Regions from separate parts of the Arthrobacter sp. 10L430 genome, predicted to be linked through region 1. Evidence: predicted binding sites of a transcription regulator. Region 1 holds the regulator's gene; the other holds the start of a gene.
The links. The regulator HrcA, encoded in region 1, represses chaperone genes, less so after heat shock. The targets are predictions, from matches to a motif close to TTNGCACTCGNNNNNNNCGAGTGCNAA.
Positions count from the first base shown of each region.

Region 2: a site for HrcA is predicted at 4,457-4,483, ahead of groL (chaperonin GroEL). Genes of this name have one in related genera too.

Region 1 covers NZ_JBFTJD010000005.1:118,089-125,168, reverse strand. Annotated here, with positions in the region: gene AC1DDG_RS07065 (SDR family NAD(P)-dependent oxidoreductase) at 1-581, opposite strand, end outside; gene AC1DDG_RS07060 (alpha/beta fold hydrolase) at 719-1,666, shown strand; gene AC1DDG_RS07055 (DUF3097 domain-containing protein) at 1,717-2,571, opposite strand; gene hrcA (heat-inducible transcriptional repressor HrcA) at 2,784-3,797, shown strand; gene dnaJ (molecular chaperone DnaJ) at 3,856-4,983, shown strand; gene AC1DDG_RS07040 (16S rRNA (uracil(1498)-N(3))-methyltransferase) at 4,986-5,756, shown strand; gene AC1DDG_RS07035 (GerMN domain-containing protein) at 5,811-6,725, opposite strand.
Region 2 covers NZ_JBFTJD010000029.1:26,236-33,315, forward strand. Annotated here, with positions in the region: gene AC1DDG_RS18935 (siderophore-interacting protein) at 1-688, opposite strand, end outside; gene AC1DDG_RS18940 (uracil-DNA glycosylase) at 734-1,510, opposite strand; gene AC1DDG_RS18945 (DUF3263 domain-containing protein) at 1,625-1,999, shown strand; gene AC1DDG_RS18950 (LytR C-terminal domain-containing protein) at 2,050-2,694, shown strand; gene AC1DDG_RS18955 (cold-shock protein) at 2,853-3,056, shown strand; gene AC1DDG_RS18960 (ABC transporter substrate-binding protein) at 3,089-4,372, shown strand; gene groL (chaperonin GroEL) at 4,662-6,290, shown strand; gene AC1DDG_RS18970 (RNase H family protein) at 6,409-7,080, shown strand, end outside.

The sequences.
Region 1 (7,080 bases):
GGATAGAGCGAGATTACCGGAATAGCGAACGGTTTCAGCTCGACGGCCATGTCGGACGTCATCTTGTCCCTCGCTGCTTTTGCGATGCCGTAGATCGTGTTGCCGAGGTGACGCTGCGCGGACCAGAAGCTGATGTTGATGATCAAGCCGCGGTGCCGCGGCGTCATTAGGCGCGCCGCGTGCGACGAACATACAAATGCCGCCCGCACACCGGCGTCCATCATGCCGGTCCAGCGATGCGGCGGTTGATCCCAAAACGGCGCAGCCCACGTGAAGGCGCCCCCTTCGACCATCTTCTCGTAGCCGCCCCAGGCGCAGTTGACGAGGAGATCGAGGCCGCCGCACTCGGACCGGATCGCTTCAAACACACGTGCAGTCTCGTCGTCGTTGAGATGGTCGCATTGCAGGCGGCGTATCTCCAGCGGCAGGTCCGCCTGGTCGATCGAGCGGCCCGTGCCGTAAACGCGGAACCCTGCTGCCAGAAGGCCACGTGCGATGCCCCGGCCGACTCCCCGGCTTGCACCGGTCACGAGAGCAACGTTTCCCGCCGGCGCTTCGTTGCGTTCGTGATCGTTGGTCATGCTAACCGGCCCCGCTTACCTTCCATTCCGCGACCCATGATACGCCGGAGCTGGCGCCTTGGGCCGGCTCCGTTCATGGTTCGCTGCGATGGCCTGCCGACCGTGACAAGCGCCAATGTTCCCATATCGTTGAGCGGGTGATCGATGAGGGCGCGGAGACAACTAACGGCTGGGTGGACGTACCCCACGCGAAGATCTACTGGGAAGCCACAGGGGATCCCAAAGGTGTGCCGGTCCTGTACCTGCACGGAGGCCCAGGCGGCTCCCTTGGAAAAGGGGGCTACCGGAAGCGACACGACCCGGCCCGGTTTTGGACCATAGGTTTTGACCAGCGCGGGTGCGGAAAAAGCCTTCCGACAGTCCAGGACGACCTCGGCCGCCTGTCCCAGAACACCACGCAGGCCCTGCTCGACGACATCGAAGCGGTGCGCGGGCACCTCGGAATCCAGAAGTGGATTGTCACCGGCGTCTCGTGGGGCAGCACGCTCGCTCTCGCCTACGCGCTCAGGCACCCTGATCGCGTACTTGGCATCGGATTGGTGGCGGTCACAACGACAAGCCGCGATGAGGTGGGGTGGATCACCGACGGCGTCGGACGTATCTTCCCCGAAGCCTGGGAGGACTTCGCACATGCCGCCAAGGCAAACCCGGGCGAACGTGTAGTGGATGCCTACGCCCGCCGGCTGGCCGGTGTGGACCGCGACGACGCCCGGTCAGCCGCCTTGGCCTGGGAGCGCTGGGAATCCACGCACATTTCCCTGGACCCGTACTGGCAGCCCGGCCCCATGTTCGACGACGAGCGCGAGCGCATGACGTTCGCGCTGCTTGTCACCCACTATTGGTCCAACGACGGATTCCTGACTGAAGGGCAGGAAATCATGCGGCGGGTTCATGAGCTCGACGGAATTCCCGGCTACCTCATTCATGGTCGCCGGGACATCAGCGGCCCTGTCATCACCGCCTGGAAGCTTCACCAGCGCTGGAAAGGGAGCCATCTCGTCATCGTCGAGGGCGAGGGGCATGGTGGTCCTGAGTCCATGAAGGCTCTAGCCCAGGCTGTCGAAGAGATCGCGGCCGGGCAATAAACGGTCTTTGGATGGGGCCGGGCGTCGAAATCGGCGGTCCCGGCAGGTCCCTAGGGCACCGTAAGGAAGTCGATGACCTCTTCCACCCGGCCCAGCAGGGCCGGTTCCAGATCGGCGTAGGTCCGAACCGCACCGAGGAGCTTTTGCCAGCCCAGGCCGATGTCTTCCTTCGTGGAGTGCGGCCAGCCAAAGGCCGCGAGGATCCCGGTCTTCCAGTCGGTGCCCCTGGGGACCACCGGCCACTGCGCGATGCCCAGAACGGACGGCCTGATGGCCTGCCAGACATCCACGTACGGGTGGCCCACAATGAGCACGTTCCCGGCCGCACCGGGCGAGGCCATGACGGCTTCTGCGATCCTGGACTCCTTGGAATCCGGGACGAGGTGGTCCACAAGGACCCCCAGCCTCCGCCCGGGACCTGGGCGGAACGCCGCAACCGCACCGGCCAGGTCGTCGATGCCGTGCAGGGGCTCGACGACGATTCCCTCCACCCGGAGGTCGTCGCCCCAGACTTTTTCCACCAGTTCGGCGTCGTGCTTGCCTTCCACCCAGATGCGGCTGGCCTTGGCAACCTGGGCACGCTGGCCCTCCACCCGGACCGAACCCGAAGCCGTGCGGGTGGCCGTGGCGGAACCTGCGCGTTTGGCCGCCGGTGCCGGCGGCATTAGCCGGATGGGCCTGCCCTCCAGCAGGAACCCGAACCCCAGCCTGAAGGACCGTGATTTGCCGCGGCGGTCCTCGAGCGCCACGACGTGCATGCCGCCGGACTTCTCCACTCGCGTCACCGCCCCGACCCAGCCGGACTGGACGTCTTCCAGCACCATTCCGCGCTCGACCGGAACCTCCGGCAAATCGTTCTTGGCGGGCGCTGCAATGTCCTGCGGGCCCCAGGTCTGGTACTGCATAGTTCACACCGCTTTGCACTAGGAAGTTGCCACCACGGGCCTGGAACCGGCCTCCGGCGGAATCTGCCCGGAATTTCGCCCGGAGCGGTACCAATGCTAACAACGGGCGGTCTCATATTAGACTTGTTAGCACTTAGGCATGTCGAGTGCTAACGATGGGTTTGTCGGGCGCCCCCTGCCCCTGCCCAGTAACGGTCGATCGGAGGTGGACTATGAGCGAGCCACGCAAGCTCGAGGTGCTGCGCGCCATTGTCGAGGACTATGTCCATTCCCGGGAGCCCGTGGGATCCAAAGCCCTCGTCGAGCGCCACCATCTTGGGGTCTCAAGCGCCACCATCCGCAATGACATGGCGGCGCTCGAAGACGAGGGGCTCATCACCGCTCCGCACACCAGCGCCGGCAGGATTCCCACCGACAAGGGCTACCGGCTCTTCGTGGACCAGATTTCGGCCGTCAAACCTCTGTCTCAGGCCGAGCGCCGGGCCATCCAGTCACTGCTGGAGGGGGCCGACGACCTCGACGACGTCCTGGACCGGACGGTAAGGCTCCTCGCACAACTGACCAACCAGGTCGCCGTCGTGCAGTACCCGCACCTGAGCCGCGCCGTGGTGCGGCACATTGAATTTGTGCAGCTCGCCCCCCGGAAAGTCCTCATCGTGCTGATCGCCGACTCCGGGAAGGTCGAACAGCGGGTCATCGACGTCGGCCAGGAACTCGGCGACGACACGCTGACCGCGCTCCGGACCCGGTTCCTCACGGGCGTCGCCGGCACGGCACTGACAATGCTGCCGCACCACCTCGCCGCTGTCGTGGCGGGCTGCGCTCCGGCGGAGCGTCCGGCCGCCGTCGCCCTGAGCAAGGCCCTGGAAGGGCTCGCGCACAGCAGCAGGGAAGACCGGATGGTCATGGCCGGCACCGCGAACCTGGCCAGGTCCAACGTGGACTTCCCGCTCAGCATCGGACCCGTTCTCGAGGCCCTCGAGGAGCAGGTGGTCATGCTTCGCCTCCTCAGCGACATGGCGCAGGACCCCCGCGGAGTGGCCGTGAGCATCGGCAGGGAGAACCCTTACGACGGACTCGCGGAGGCGTCGGTGGTTGCCACCGGCTACGGACCGGACGCCACCGCGAAGATCGGCATCCTTGGGCCCACCCGGATGGACTATCCCACCACCATGGCCGCCGTCCGTGCGGTGGCCCGCTACCTTTCGAGGATTCTCGGACCGTGACCCCACGGCCCAGTGAACCCCGCACCCCAGGCAATACAACCAGGAAGAGATACGAACTTTGAGCAGCCACTACGACGTTCTTGGAGTCTCCCCGGAAGCCACCGGAGAAGAGATCAAAAAGGCCTACCGCAAGCTGGCCCGCACCCTGCACCCGGACGTCAACCCGGGGGAGGACGCCTCGGAACGGTTCAAGGCCGTCACCCACGCCTACGAAGTGCTGTCCGACCCGCAGAAGCGCAGGGTCTATGACACCACGGGCAACGAGAACGGCACGGACAACGGCTTCGGCGGCGGCAGTTACGCCGGCCAGGGCTTCGCGTTCCAGGATATATTCGACACCTTCTTCGGAGCCGGCGGAACCTCGGGCCCGGCTTCGCGGGTGCGCAGGGGACAGGACGCCCTCATCAGCGTTCGGATCGACCTGCGTGACGCAGTCTTCGGCGCCAATAAGAAGCTGGAAGTCGACACTGCCGTCACCTGCCCCACCTGCGAGGGTTCCTGCTGCCGCGAAGGCACACACCCTGAACGCTGCGACATTTGCGGCGGCAGCGGCCAGGTTCAGCGGGCAGTGCGCTCTATCCTCGGCCAGGTCATGACGACGGCCCCCTGTGGTTCCTGCGAAGGCTTTGGCACTGTCATCAAGGACCCTTGCAACGAGTGCAACGGCCAGGGCCGCATCCGCAGCCGCCGGTCGCTGACCATCAAGGTTCCTGCGGGCGTCGCCACCGGCACGCGCATCCAGCTTTCCGGGCAGGGCGAAGCCGGCCCGGCCGGCGGTCCTTCCGGCGACCTCTACGTGGAAATCCGGGTCAACAACGACCCCACCTACGTCCGCGACGGCGACGACCTCCACGCCACGCTCAACATCCCCATGACGGCTGCGGCCCTGGGCACAGAGATGAGCCTGGACACCTTCGACGGAAAGCAGGAAATCGACGTCAAGGCGGGTACCCAGTCCGGCGAGATCATCACCCTCCGCGGCCTCGGGGTCACGCACCTCCGGGGCTACGGCCGCGGCGACCTCAAGGTGCACCTGCAGGTCGAGACGCCATCCAAGCTCGATCCGGCCCAGGAAGACCTGATGCGTCAGCTGGCCAAGCTCCGCGGCGAGCAGTTCTCCGAGGGCAAGCTCGCCGCCAGCGGCGGCGTCTTCGCGAAGCTGCGGGACCGCCTCGGTAACCTGTAGCGGTGAGCAACCCCGTATTTTTCACCGCCGCCGGAACGCTCGACGGCGCCCATCCCGGCTCGCTGTTCGTGCTGGACGGAGCGGAAGCGCGGCACGCCGTGACAGTCAAACGGCTGGCCGTCGGGGAGGCGGTCGACATCGCCGACGGTGCCGGCCGGCGCCTCACCGGGACAGTGGAGCGGGTAGCGCCGGGAGAACTGACCGTGGAGTGTTCTTCCGTCACGATTGAAGACCGGCCCGGCGTTCGCCTGGTGCTGGTCCAGGCCCTTGCCAAGGGCGACCGTGACGAACTGGCGATCGAGACGTCCACGGAGCTTGGCATCGACGCAGTCGTCCCGTGGCAGTCGGAACGTTCGATCGTGAGGTGGAAGGCCGAGCGGGCGGCCAAGGCCCACGCCAAGTGGCAGTCCGCCGTGTCCGCCGCCGCCAAGCAGGCACGGCGGGCCTGGATCCCGGAGGTGCGTGCCGCCGTCGACACCCAGGGACTGGCGGCGCATGTGGCCGACGCCGCCCTTGCTGTGATCCTCCACGAAGATGCGGTGAAGCCACTGCGCGGGGTGCTGGAGGCCTGGCGTGCGGCCGGCCTGCCGGCGGATGGCCCTCAGGAGATACTCCTGATCGTAGGGCCCGAAGGGGGCATCAGCCCGCGCGAGGTCACCAAACTGTGCAGCGCCGGCGCCGTGACCGCTCTCCTGGGACCGCACGTGCTGCGGTCGTCCACGGCCGGGCCAGCCGGCGTCGTCATCGCAAGTGATGTTTTGGGCCGCTGGTAGCGGCGGTCAGGTAGTACACGCGATCCAGCAGCAGGCGCTGTCCGGCAGCAGCTGTCAGCGGACCGCGAAGCCCCGGGTGTCCACGTTGAGTTCGTCGTCTGCCTGCCTGCGATCGATCTGCGAGACGCGGATCTCGTAGTTTCCCGGGGCCAGGTTGACCGTCAGGCCGAAGACTCCTGAAGCATCCGCCGCCGCGGCCGCGGTGGCCTCGCCGTTCAGGTACTTCTCCTTGTCGCCGTTCTCCTGCACCTTCAGGATCTGCCAGCGCAGCTTGCCACCGGGAACCGTGCTGCGGCCGTTGACGTTGACGCGGCCGTCGGCGACATCCACCCCCTCCTGGGGGTCAATTATCCACACCGGGGCCACCATCCCGGCACTGCGTGCCATGGGGGCGCCAAGCTTGACGTGCCTGAACGCCAGGTAATCGGTGTGGCCATCCACAAGGATCACCACTTCAATCTGCTGGCCGGCGTCGATCAGGCCGGAGCTCGCCCCGGCAGCCGTCGCGGTGTACACGAGTTGCTGGATGGCCCGCTGCGCCATGTCGGCGTCGAGATTGCTGTTGAACGCGTCGGCGGAAACGTCCACGGTGATCACGTTCGTGCCGGAGATGGACGTGGCCAGGCTCTTGGGGTTTTGCCAGGGCGTAAAGAAGTCCGGATCAAGCGGAGTTTCGGACATCATGGCCCGGAGTGCCCTCGTGATGGGGTTTTCCTCGTCCGGCACATCCCGGAACTCCCGGTACAGGAAGACGTTGGTGTTGCTCCGCCCAATCCAGTAGACCGGCGCCTTGTTGGAGGACTGCATCGTTTCCAACGGGGCGCTGGTGGTGGGAACGCCGTCCGTGCCCGCCGCCTTCAGCGACTGGGAGGGAACGTTCGATGATGTGACCGCGGGATCAGGGTCGGCGACGCACCCCGACAGGAGCAAAGCGGCAGGAAGCAGCCCAAGCAGCAGCGCGGAACGCATCCGCGCTGCTGCTTTCGGGCCGGTGGTTCCTGGCTCCCTGATGTCCCTGATCCCTTCGAATGGCCGGTAGGCTGCCCGACATGTGCGGCCGGCACCCGGTGTCGCCGGCGGCTGCGGGCAGGCGGAACCAATGCCCGCCGTCTGTCATTCCAGCATTGCACAAGGCCCCCGGGCGCAGGGCGCCTTTGCCCGCCGGGGCCGGAACTGCAACGGGAACGATATGAGGCCGATACAAAGTTGATACCTAATTGCGGGAACCCCCTTACCGAAAAGGCTGCTGCCGTCGCTGCACCGGACGGTGAGGGCACCCGCACGCTGGCGTAAGATGGAAGGACTCAGAAGGGTTATTTCGAAC
Region 2 (7,080 bases), on a different contig from region 1:
CGTGCGCAAAGACATCCACCCGGCCGTCGGGCCACTGGGCATTCCGCACGGCGTTGACCAGCAGTTCGCTGCCCCCGGCGGGGACGCCTTCGCGTGGAAGCCAGACCAGCTGGAGGGCCGCGGGGGCGGCAATCGCCTGGATGTCGGCGTCGGACTCCACCTCCAGGAACGCGAGCCCGCGGGCGTCCGACGGCAGGGATTCGATGACGGCGGCCACCGCGGGCAGAGCCGCCTCGTCGCCGGCCAGCAGATGCCAGTCCGCCGCGGGATCCGGGTTGTAGCCGCCTCCCGGGCCGGTGAAGATGATGCTGTCGCCGGGCCGGGCGGAAGCGGCCCACGGACCTGCCAGCCCCTCGTCACCGTGGATGACGAAGTCGATGGCCAGTTCACGTGCAGCCTCGTCCACCCACCGGACCGTGTAGGTCCGGGTGTGTGGCCACTGCTCCCGCGGCATCGTTTCGCGGACGGCCCACAGATCCAGCGGCTCCGGATATTCCACGCCCGGCTGCGGGAAGGCAATCTTGACGTACCTGTCCACGAAGCCGTTGTTCACATAATCCGCGAACCCGTCGCCGCCCGCCACAATCCGCACCATGTGCGCGGAAAGCTGCTCGCGCCTGATGACGGTGAGGTTGATCTGGGGGCGGGATTTCCGCGTGGCGGACGTCGCGGCTGGAACAGAAGTCATGAAAGTAAGCCTAGGCTAAGTAGCCTGCCCGGCTGCATCGGGGCGTCACAGAACGGGCAGTTCCCAGTCAACTCCGCCGTCGCCCTGCTCCTGCAATAATCCGTTGGCCCGGCTGAAGGGCCTGGAGCCGAAAAACCCGCGGGATGCAGACAACGGGCTGGGGTGGACAGTGGCCACCACCGGGGTGTCGCCGAGCAGGGCGCGCAAGCCTTCGGCGTCCTTTCCCCAAAGCACAGCTACCAGCGGGAGCCTGCCGCCATCCGCCGTCCGGCGCGCAGCAACGGCGGTGACCGCCGCCGTCGTGATGGATTCCCAGCCTTTTCCGCGGTGTGAGCCGGCGGCGCCCCCGCGCACGCTCAGGACCCTGTTGAGCAGCAGCACGCCCTGGCCGGCCCACGCACCGAGGTCGCCGTGGACCCTTGCCGGAAGCCCCAGGTCCGATTCAAGTTCCTTGTAGATGTTCGCCAGGCTGCGGGGGATGGGCCGTGTCCGGCCGTCCACGGAGAAGGCCAGGCCCACTGCGTGGCCCGGCGTGGGGTACGGATCCTGGCCCACAATCAGCACCCGCACATCCGCCAGAGGCTGGCGGAAAGCCCTGAGGACGTTCGACGGCGTAGGCAGCACCGCATGCCCCGCCGCCACCTCACCGGCCAGGAAGGACAGCACCGACCTCAGCTCACCCTCCACCGCGGCCAGCGCCCCGGCCCAGTCAGGAGCCATAAGTTCAATCAGGGGCATCCCGGCCATCTCGGCGAAGCCAAGGGTCTCCGTCTCGGCTGCCCCCAGCTCAAACAGGGGTTCAGGTTCAGTCACAGCACCCATTCTCCCAGCAGCCGCCCGCTGCGCCACCCACGTCACACGGCGTAAATGACAACGCTGTTATTCGTCCGTAACATGGGTGGTGGACTTTTACCGGATTCAGCGAAGGAGGATGCAGTGGCGGAGCCGTTGCAGGACCATCTCGCAGAACAGCATGCGGCGCCGAACCCGCAGGCGGACCAGGCGCAGAACACCGGACCGCGGCGCGGTTCGCTGCTGGATGACTTCCAGTTGCGGGACTCGCCGCTGAGTGAGCGTGAGCAGCAGATGCTGGCGCTGGAACGGCAATGGTGGAAGTACGCCGGCGCCAAGGAACAGGCCATCCGCGAACTGTTCGACCTCTCAGCGACGCACTACTACCAGATCCTCAATGCACTGATCGATACCGAGACTGCGCTGGCCCACGACCCCATGCTGGTGAAGAGATTGCGTAGACTACGTACGTCACGTCAGCGGGCCCGCACTGCACGCCGCCTGGGGTCTGACGCGTAATCGTTAGTGCCGAACCGCCGGCAGAAGACCAACAAGGACGTCGCTTTACCATGACCAATTATGCTCGGGACGAATTCGACAGGGTCCCTGAAGCCTCTTCCCGGCAGGGCGTACACCGTGCCGTTTCGGCGCCGTCCCGCCCGCGTTTGTGGCCCATTCTGAGCGTGGGGATCGGCGCCCTTGCCGTCGGCCTCGTCGCGTTCCTCCTGCTGCCGCAACTTGGGTTCCAGGCCGCTGCTAGCCCGTCGTCAGCCAACGCCGCAGGCGCACCGTCGTCGACGCCGTCAGCGACTTCCTCAGCCAAGCCGTCCACGGAGGTGAAGGCGTCCGGCGCCTCGAACGCCGCTGCGCCGTCCGCCACCCCGTCATCATCGCCCTCTGCCACAGCTCCTGCAGCGGCCCAGGCTCTCGGGTCAACTGTGGACAAAACCCTCCCCGTTTCGGTCTACAACGGCACGCTGACGTCCGGACTCGCGGGCCGGGTGGGAGCCACGGTCCAGGCCGACGGCTGGGCCCTGGGCCAGGTGGCCAACTGGCAGGGCGCGCCTCAGCAGCAGTCGGTCATCTTCTACTCAGATGCGGCGCACAAGGCCAGCGCCGAGGCCATCGGGGCCCTGCTGAACATCACGACGTTCGTGGAAAGTGCAGAGTTCCAGACCCCCGTTGCCGTGGTGCTCGGCCCCGGATTCCAGTGACGATTTGGGTTACGCCTGAATAACTATTGCCGCCGGTTCCGGCTTTCTGCCTGCCTCCCGGCGGGCCCCAGTGGATAGAGTGATTTCAGGCTTCGAAGCGTAATTCACGGCACACGCTGAGGTGGGCCTTACGGAAGCAATCTGAAAGTGTGGAGATCATGGCATTGGGAACCGTGAAGTGGTTCAACGCTGAAAAGGGCTACGGCTTCATTACAGTTGACGGCTCGGGCGATGACGTCTTCGTGCACTGGTCTGCGATTCAGGGTGATGGCTACCGCGCGCTCGATGAGGGACAGCGCGTTGAACTTGAGGTCGGCGAAGGCGAAAAAGGCCCCCAGGCGGAAAGCGTCCGGCCCGCATAGTGGTGTTCCCCGCCGCCCGCAGCCTTGCCCCCGTGACAGCCCGACGGCGGACCGGCACCTGGACATCCGCCCGCGCCGCCGCCTGGGGTGCTGCAGCCGTTGTGGCGCTGAGTGCGTGCTCCGGATCAGCCGGAAATGCCCGGACAGCATCTGTCGAGGCCAGCGGCGACGGCACCTTGCGGATCGGCCTGATTCTGGACAACACCGGCGGCCAGGCGTTCCTGAACGGTGCGCAGCTGGCGGCCGCCAAACTCGCCATCCAGGAGATCAACGCCGCCGGCGGCCACAAGGGCAAGCCCGTGGAGCTGCTGCCGGAAAAGGTCAGCGCTGACACCGCCGCCCTGGCGCGGGAACTCGTGGACGCGAAAGCGGACGTGGTGATCGGCCCTACCGATTCGAGCCACGCTCCGGCCGCCATCGACGTGCTGTCCAAGGCCAAGGTGGCGCTCATTTCACCCGCCAACACTGCCTGGCAGCTGAATACCTACAAGAGCGGCGGATACTACTTCCGTACCGCGGCCGCCGACGTTGCGCAGGCAGCCGTGCTGGTGAAGCTGGCCAAGGACGGCGGCGCCAAGAGCATCGCTGTGGTCCACGAGGACGGCGCCTATGGCACGGAAGTGTCGACGGCCGTGGCCGCAGCCGCGAAGAGCGCAGGGCTGGATCCTGTGACAGTGGCTGGCTTCAAACCGGGCGACTCCCAGGAAGCGGCAGCGGCTGCCCGCGATGCCGCCCCGGACGCCGTCGTCGTGGTTGCCCGTGAAGATGCACAGGGCGCCATTGCCGAGCTCAACAATGCTGGGCTGTCAGGAAAGAAGCTAGTCCTGGCCGACGGCGCCTTCAAGCAGTACGGTTCGGACCTTGCCTCCAAGGCGCTGGACGGGGCCCACGGGATCGTCCCCGGAGTCTTCCCCTCCGCGCACCTGCAGGGTGAACTCGTGGCGGTGGACGCAGGCCTCAAGGACATGACCTACGCCGCGGAAACCTACGACGCGGTGAACCTTGCGGCCCTTGCCGCTGCCGCCGCCGATGACGACGCCGGTGCGTCGGTGGCCGCGAAGCTGATCTCCGTCTCGGGAGGCGCCTCCGTCGCGGCAACACAACCCGCCGGCAAGCCGTCCGCATGCAGGACGTACAAGGATTGCCTCGCCGCTGTCAAAGCCGGAACCGCGGTTGACTACGACGGCGAGTCGGGGCCGGTCCGGTTCGATGCGGACGGCGAGGTCACAGTGGCCAACTACATGGTGTTCACCTACGGCGCTGATAACAAGGCGAAACTCACCGGGAGTGAAACGGCCAGCCGGACCGCCGATTAATCGCTGGGAGCGAAGCGGGCACGCAAGCTCCCGGAATTTCGCGCCTACTGCTTGCACTCTCCCCGGGGGAGTGCTAATTATTGATTAGCACTCCTGCGTATCGACTGCTAAGGCATCGCCCGGTTTAGGCCGTCAGCGAGGCCGGCGGCCGTGCATGGAGCGAAAGAAACACCTGGTTGGGGTGAGATCCGTACTGCCGGCATACAGAGGCCTGCAGGAAAGATCGTCCGTCGCGGGCACCGCAGCGAGGTTCATTCTTAACGACTGTCCCGAAAGGACTACTGCCGTTATGGCCAAGATCATTGCATTTGATGAAGAGGCACGCCGCGGTCTTGAGCGGGGTCTGAACATCCTCGCCGACGCCGTCAAGGTCACCCTCGGCCCGCGTGGACGCAACGTCGTCCTCGAAAAGAAGTGGGGCGCCCCCACGATCACCAACGATGGTGTTTCCATCGCCAAGGAGATCGAGCTGGACGATCCTTACGAGAAGATCGGCGCCGAGCTGGTCAAGGAAGTTGCCAAGAAGACGGATGACGTCGCTGGCGACGGCACCACCACGGCTACCGTGCTGGCACAGGCACTGGTCAAGGAAGGCCTGCGCAACGTCGCGGCCGGCGCTGACCCGCTGTCCCTCAAGCGCGGCATCGAGAAGGCAGTTGAAGCGGTAACCCGCGAACTGCTGGACAACGCCAAGGAAATCGAAACCAAGGAAGAGATCGCCGCTACGGCCTCCATCTCCGCCGGTGACGATGAAATCGGTGCTCTCATTGCCGAGGCCCTGGACAAGGTCGGCAAGGAAGGTGTCATCACCGTCGAGGAGTCCAACACCTTCGGCCTGGAGCTGGAGCTCACCGAAGGCATGCGCTTCGACAAGGGCTACATCTCCGCGTACTTCGTCACGGACACCGAACGCCAGGAAACGGTCCTGGAGGACCCCTACATCCTGATCGTCAACTCCAAGATCTCCAACGTCAAGGAACTGGTTGCTGTCCTCGAAAAGGTCATGCAGTCCAGCAAGCCGCTGCTGATCATCGCCGAAGACATCGAGGGCGAGGCTCTGGCCACGCTGATCGTCAACAAGATCCGCGGCACGTTCAAGTCCGTCGCCGTCAAGGCTCCGGGCTTCGGTGACCGCCGCAAGGCGCAGCTCGCCGACATCGCCATCCTCACCGGTGGCCAGGTCATCGCCGAGGAAGTCGGCCTGAAGCTGGAGACCGCTGGCCTCGAGCTCCTGGGCCGCGCCCGCAAGGTTGTTGTCACCAAGGACGAGACCACCATCGTCGAAGGTGCCGGCGACGCCGACCAGATCGCCGGACGCGTCTCCCAGATCCGTGCCGAGATCGAAAACTCCGATTCGGACTACGACCGCGAGAAGCTGCAGGAGCGCCTGGCCAAGCTGGCCGGCGGCGTTGCAGTCATCAAGGCCGGTGCCGCAACCGAGGTTGAGCTCAAGGAACGCAAGCACCGCATCGAGGACGCCGTCCGCAACGCGAAGGCTGCTGTTGAAGAGGGCATCGTGGCCGGCGGTGGCGTTGCGCTCATCCAGGCAGGCCTCAAGGCATTCGCCAACCTGAACCTGACCGGCGACGAAGCAACCGGTGCGAACATCGTCCGCGTTGCCATCGACGCTCCGCTGAAGCAGATCGCCTTCAACGCAGGCCTTGAGCCCGGCGTTGTGGTCGACAAGGTCCGCGGCCTGCCCGCAGGCCACGGCCTGAACGCTGCAACCGGCGAGTACGTCGACCTGCTGGCTGCCGGCATCAACGACCCGGTCAAGGTAACCCGCTCTGCCCTGCAGAACGCGGCTTCGATTGCCGGCCTGTTCCTCACCACCGAGGCAGTAGTAGCCGACAAGCCGGAGAAGAACGCTCCGGCCATGGGCGGCGGCGACGACATGGGCGGCATGGGCGGTTTCTAACCCCCGGCCTTCCTATCGCTGAATAACGCGTAAGAGCAGCGGCGGCCCCACCTTCGGGTGGGGCGATTGCTGGCGCGCCGGAGGGTGGCCGCACGGAACGAACAACCAGGGCGAGCTGATGGCTGTGCTGGACCTGTTCCGCGCTACGGCCCACATTCCCCAGGAGGACCTCCGGATCCTGTGCGACAGCCAGTACGTCATCAACTCGGTGACCAAATGGATGCCGGGCTGGAAGCGCAAGGGATGGCGCAAGGCCGACGGCAAGCCGGTGCTGAACGTGGACCTCCTGAAGGAGATCGACAAGGAACTGGCAGGGCGGAAGTACACCTTCGAATGGGTCAAGGGCCACGCCGGCCATGACCTGAACGAAGCGGCCGACGAGCGTGCCCGGGCCGTGGCCGTGGCCTTCCAGCAGGGAGTGGCCGCACGCTCCGGGCCCGGCTTCCGCGGAGCGCCGGCGCTCGGCGCAGAGGAGGCCCGGGCAGGCGCCCAGCCGAACGCCCGGGCCGGCACCGACGGGCCCGCCAGCACGGAACCGGCCAGCACGGAACCGGACCGCACGCGTCCGGACCGCACGCGTCCGGACCGCACCGGACCGGACGAGGCCGACGAACTGGACCTTTTCGGCGGCCAGGACATCTCAGGACCGGACCTCCGCAGGCAAGCCCGCGGCGACGTGGCTGGCATGGGTCTGTCCGCCGCCAGCGAGCCGGATCTCTTCAGTGAACTGGGTGCGGATGCCTTTGCCGCGGCCCCCGGCAGCCCCAGCCCGGAGGAATCCGTGGAGGCG